DNA from 2 places in the Idiomarina piscisalsi genome. Region 2 is predicted to be linked to the other one. Evidence: predicted binding sites of a transcription regulator. Region 2 holds the regulator's gene; the other holds the start of a gene.
What was found. Region 2 encodes MetJ, which represses methionine synthesis genes. Its sites were predicted from a motif close to TAGACGTCTAGACGTCTA; they were not measured.
Positions count from the first base shown of each region.

Region 1: metK (methionine adenosyltransferase) is a predicted target of MetJ. The motif match lies at 1,113-1,130, and genes of this name have one in related genera.

Region 1 is NZ_CP022133.1:453,609-456,732, forward strand. Features, by position in the region: gene gshB (glutathione synthase) at 1-355, opposite strand, end outside; gene CEW91_RS02135 (16S rRNA (uracil(1498)-N(3))-methyltransferase) at 366-1,097, opposite strand; gene metK (methionine adenosyltransferase) at 1,213-2,358, shown strand; gene tkt (transketolase) at 2,449-3,124, shown strand, end outside.
Region 2 is NZ_CP022133.1:162,456-165,579, reverse strand. Features, by position in the region: gene rpmE (50S ribosomal protein L31) at 1-143, shown strand, start outside; gene CEW91_RS00745 (malic enzyme-like NAD(P)-binding protein) at 386-1,630, shown strand; gene metJ (met regulon transcriptional regulator MetJ) at 1,627-1,950, opposite strand; gene CEW91_RS00735 (bifunctional aspartate kinase/homoserine dehydrogenase II) at 2,137-3,124, shown strand, end outside.

The DNA of each region.
Region 1 (3,124 bases), 290 kb from region 2:
GGCTTTGTGGTTTGTTCACGACCAAACTGCCGCGGTGCTCGGCGAGCTCTAATATGTGCGTGGCATAAAGAAACTCACTGTCAAACGGCGGATCTTTACGCATCATAATGACGTCGAAGCTATCCAGTGGCAGATACTCACTTTCTTTCAGGCTGTAAAAGTCGGTTTTCTGGTCGCGTACCGTGACTTCCTGGACAAACGCCATCGGGTTACCATTGTCGATGACTAAATCGCCCAGTTCCAGATAAAAGCACTGATAACCGCGTGCCTGTGCTTCCAGCAATAAACGGAAGCTCGTATCTTTTTCGGTTTTCACATCGGCGATAGGATCCATCACCATGGCTAACTTCTTCATATAAACTCCTTTAGCGTAAATCGCCAAACTGATACTGCACCGCGGTTAAAGCAGACAGTGCTGCGGTTTCGGTTCTTAGTATTCTTGGGCCTAACTTCATGGGTTTAAAGCCCTGCTGTTCGGCCTCAAGGACTTCCTCGTCGGTGAAGCCACCCTCGGGACCAATCAATAACTGAATGCCTTTATCGGCTTGCGTGTATGAAGACAGTGGTTGCTCGGCGGTTGGGTCTAGTGTCAGCCGTAACCCGTCAAAGTGGTTATTGATAAAGTCTACCAGAGTCTGTGCCGGTTTAACGTCCGGTACGATACTGCGGCCGCACTGTTCACAAGCCGAACGCACTATTTTCTGCCATTGCTGTTGCTTTTTTTCGAGCCGGTCACCGCTGAGCTTGACGCCGCAGCGCTCGCTAAAGAGCGGCGTTATTTCTCTCACCCCCAGCTCTACCGATTTTTGCAACACGAAGTCCATACGGTCGCCCCGTGAGATGACTTGTCCTAAATGCACTGGAACCGGGGACTCGGTGTCATTATCTTCCACGGCTGTGACCTTAAAAGACGCAGACTTTTTAGCCGCCTGGGTAATGGTTGCCGAGTAATTCTTGCCGTCCCCATTGAATAAGACAATGGGGTCATTTACGTTTAAACGCAGCACTTTTATCAGGTGTTGGAAACCATCCGCACTCAGTTCGGTTTCAACGTTTATATCGATGGGATCAGGGTGAAAGATCCGCGGTACTCGCATGCTATTCGCCTTATTCGGACTTTTAGACGTCCAGAAGTAGAAAAAAACAGAGTGATCGGTTACATTATGCAACCAGTATTGAGTGATTTCATCAAAATAAAGGAATAGTGGGCATATGTCACGTCACCTGTTTACCTCAGAGTCAGTGTCCGAAGGGCATCCGGACAAAATTGCCGACCAGATATCTGATGCAGTTTTAGACGCTATTTTAGCGAAAGATCCTAAGGCCCGTGTTGCTTGTGAAACGTATGTAAAAACCGGGATGGTATTGGTTGGCGGAGAAATTTCAACCAAGGCCTGGGTTGACGTTGAAGACCTTGCACGTCAAACCGTCAAAGACATTGGTTATCGCCATTCCGATATGGGTTTTGACGGCGCGTCTTGTGCAGTATTAAACGCTATTGGTAAGCAAAGCGGTGACATCAATCAGGGCGTTGACCGCGACAAACCTGAAGAGCAGGGGGCAGGTGACCAGGGCTTAATGTTTGGTTATGCCTCGAATGAAACGTCGGTACTTATGCCGGCTCCAATTACTTATGCACACCGCGTTATGCAGCGCCAGTCGGAAGTGCGTACTAACGGAACGTTAGATTGGTTACGCCCGGACGCCAAAAGTCAGTTAACGTTTGTTTATGAGAACGGCAAACCCGTCGCTATTGATACCGTGGTTCTGTCAACTCAGCACAGAGAAGATATTACTCAGGAAACGCTGCGCGAAGCGGTGATGGAAGAGATCATTAAACCGGTATTGCCGGAGCAGTGGGTTTCCAAAGACACGCAATTCCATATTAATCCTACCGGTCGTTTTGTGGTGGGTGGCCCGATGGGTGACTGCGGCTTGACGGGTCGTAAGATCATTGTGGATACCTATGGCGGTATGGCACGTCACGGTGGTGGCGCTTTCTCGGGTAAAGACCCGTCAAAAGTTGACCGCAGTGCGGCTTATGCAGCGCGTTACGTCGCTAAGAACTTGGTCGCCGCCGGTTTGGCAGAGCGTTGTGAACTGCAAATTTCTTACGCCATTGGTGTTGCGGAGCCAACCTCCATCAGCATTGATACCTTCGGTACATCTAAGTACTCAGAAGAGCAACTCATTGCATTAGTGCGTCGTCACTTCGACTTACGCCCTTATGGCTTAATTAAGATGCTCGACCTGGAACGTCCTATTTATAAGCAAACCGCCGCATACGGGCACTTTGGTCGTGATGGTTTACCGTGGGAGCAAACGGATAAAGCGGCTGATTTACAGGCTGATATTTAGTCAGAAATTAACCAATAAATTTGCTTGTACCCCCTGAAATGTGGAGAATACGCGCATCGCAAGTTGCTCTTCATCCTCAGGGGGTTTTTAATGTCAGAACGTCAATATCTCGCCAATGCCATCCGTGCGCTTAGCATGGACGCTGTTCAAAAAGCCAAGTCGGGACACCCCGGCGCGCCAATGGGCATGGCAGATATCGCAGAAGTGTTATGGCGTGACTACCTAAAACATAACCCTGATAACCCTGACTGGGCCGACCGTGACCGCTTTGTGTTGTCCAATGGTCACGGCTCTATGTTGATTTACTCTCTGCTACACCTTACTGGTTATGACCTCAGCATTGACGACTTAAAGCAGTTTCGCCAATTAGATTCAAAAACCCCTGGTCACCCGGAATACGGATACACTCCGGGGGTTGAAACGACAACAGGTCCTTTAGGTCAGGGCGTTGCGAACGCCGTCGGAATGGCTTTGGCAGAAAAAGTGCTGGCGGCACAGTTTAATCGTGACAACCACAACATTATTGATCACCACACTTATGCATTTTTAGGTGACGGTTGTTTAATGGAAGGCATTTCTCACGAGGTTTGCTCTTTGGCGGGGACGTTGGGCCTTGGCAAGCTGATTGCGTTTTATGACGATAACGGTATTTCGATTGACGGTGAAGTAGAAGGTTGGTTTACCGACAACACGGCCAAGCGTTTTGAGTCTTATGGTTGGCAAGTGATTGAAGCGGTCGATGGTCATGACTCAGAAGCGATTACGC
Region 2 (3,124 bases):
CGCGTTCAACTCGCACTGAAGACTTGCTGGTTGACGTATGTTCAGAGTGCCACCCGTTCTACACTGGTAAGCAACGTGTAATGGACACTGGCGGTCGTGTTGACAAATTTAAGAAGCGTTTCGGTACTTTGGGCAAGAAATAAGCCTAAGAAAACCTGTAAAAAACGCTACTTTATAGTAGATTCATTAGAAAAGGCGCTAAACAGCGCCTTTTTTATTACCCGCTTCGCTGAACAGCCTATTGTTAAAGAAAAGTTAAGCGGTGTACTTTTAACCACCCGAAAAGTTTACTGTCCACTCACAAACGGGAGGTATGATTTGTTTCTTCACTGAGAAGCGATAGACTATCATTATTCTCAGCAAAGCAAATTGGGCAACGTACCTCATGACTGACTTTCGCCAACAGGCACTGGACTACCACGAATACCCAACCCCCGGAAAAATTTCCGTCGAACTAACAACCCCTGCTGAAACCAGCAAAGACTTAGCATTAGCCTATAGCCCTGGCGTCGCAGAGCCCGTTCGCGAGATAGCTCAAGACCCTGACAACGCCTATCGCTATACCGCAAAGGGCAATATAGTTGCGGTTATATCTAACGGCACCGCCATTCTTGGTTTAGGTAACTTAGGTCCGCTCGCCTCGAAGCCGGTTATGGAAGGGAAGGCACTGTTGTTCAAACGTTTTGCAGGTTTGGACTCCATTGATATCGAAGTTAGTCACCGCACCACACAGGACTTTATCAATACCGTGGCTAATATTGCCGATACCTTCGGTGGTATTAATTTAGAAGACATTAAAGCACCCGAGTGCTTTGAGATTGAACAGGCGCTGATTGAACGCTGCAACGTCCCGGTTTTTCATGACGACCAACACGGTACCGCTATTGTCACCGCTGCCGGTATGCTCAATGCACTGGAAATTCAGGGTAAAAAACTGGCTGACTCACTCATTGTTTGTTTAGGTGCCGGGGCTGCCGCTATCGCTTGTATGGAGTTGTTGATTAAATGCGGTGCGCAGCGCGAACACATTTATATGCTGGACTCAAAAGGCGTGATTCATACCCGCCGCGACGACTTAAACGAGTACAAGCAACTGTTTGCAAACAACACCGACAAGCGCACGTTAAAAGACGTTATTGACGGTGCCGATATTTTTGTTGGCGTGTCCGGCCCTGACTTGTTAAGCCCGGAAGAACTAAAGCTCATGGCGCCAAACCCGGTCATATTTGCCTGCTCTAACCCCGACCCTGAAATTAAACCTGAAGTGGCGAAAGAGGCGCGGGATGATCTCATCATGGGGACAGGTCGCTCGGACTATCCAAACCAGGTGAATAACGTGCTTTGCTTCCCGTTCATGTTCCGTGGCGCGCTGGATGTCCGCGCAACGGCAATTAATGACGAAATGAAAGTGGCGGCGGTAGAAGCCATTCGTCAATTGGCCAAAGAAGAAGTGCCAGAATCCGTGTTAAAAGGTGCGGGCGAAAAATCACTCAGCTTTGGCAGAGATTACATTATTCCTAAGCCTATTGATCCGCGCTTGTGCCAACGTGTTGCCCGCGCGGTGGCAGAGGCAGCAGTGAAGTCCGGCGTTGCCAAAATCGACATGCCGGAAAATTACATGATGGATTAATCGTCTAATTCGTCGTCGGTGGGGATGGGCAAACCACGTTTTTCCAGCTCATCTCGCACCGCTTTTGGTATTTTCTCCGAGTTTGTCTTTTTCAAGTCATCATCGGTGGGTAGCGGTTGCCCCGTAAAAGCGTGTAAAAATGCCTCACAGAGCAACTCACTGTTGGTAGCATGGCGCAAATTGTTGACCTGACGGCGAGTTCGCTCATCCGTAAGAACTTTCAGTACACGGGTCGGAATAGACACCGTCACTTTTTTTACCTGTTGGCTCTTAAGACCGTGCTCAGCGTATGGGTAGATGTATTCACCGTTCCACTTCATTATTTTTGCCCTGCGTTATAACAAAACCACATAAGTTATATTGAATTGTACCCAACTGAGCGGCCCCGTCAATTTTTATCCGTCTAGATGGCTAAAAATTGCTGACATTTGCCTCACAATATTTTAGCCTTAGGGAAACAGCGCTTTCGAAAGCCACAGTAGACGCAGAGTTATTAAGGAAAAAGGATGACAGACGTACCAATCACTGACGCAGAAAAACAAAACGTGGCTGACAGCGTGCAGGTGCATAAATTTGGCGGCAGTAGTTTAGCCGATGCATTCTGCTACCGTCGTGTTGCGCGTATTGTAACAGAATACGCCGGCGCCAGTGATCTCGTTGTTGTCTCTGCAGCAGGCGATACCACCAACCGCATACTCGCCATTATTAATGCGAAAGACACTCCGGGTGATACTGCCTCTATTTTACTCGACCAACTCGAACAGTTTCAGCAAGGGCTTATTAAAGAACTGTTAAGTGGCGACCTCGCAGAGCGGCTGATGAAACAGTCGCAAACCGACTTCAAACGCTGGCGTCAGTGGTTAGCTGGCGAAGAAACCATAACGCACAATGCAGAGCTTCTGTCATACGGTGAACTTTGGTCTGCTCGTTTATTAGCCGCTCTGCTTCAGAAGCAGGGAACGCGCGCCGACTACATTGATGCGCGCGACTTTTTACTGGCCGCCGACGCCCCAGAGCCAGTAATTCAAGTGAAAACATCGCGGGAAAACTTGCTCAAACGCGTTGCGCCGCATTCAGGCACCCGCTTTATTGTCACTGGCTTTATTGCACGCGGATTAAACGGCGAAAGCCTGACCTTGGGTCGTAACGGCAGTGACTACTCCGCTACCTTGGTCGGCAGTTTGCTCGACGTAAAGCAAGTCACGATTTGGAAAGACGTTGCCGGCGTTTACTCAGCCGATCCGCGCAAAGTCGAACGAGTTGTCAGTCTACCAACGCTCGACTGGACCGAAGCCGAAGAATTGGCTCGTCTGGGCAGCCCGGTTCTGCACCCTCGAACTTTTCAGCCAGTCGACCGTAACCGCATGGTTATTTCTGTTCGCTCCAGCTTAAAAGTAGAAAACCAAAAGACCCGTATTGGCCAATTTCACGATACCGAACCTCGCGGTAAAGTCTTTACCTCACTTTCTGAGGTGTTGCTGTTTAAAGTTCAAC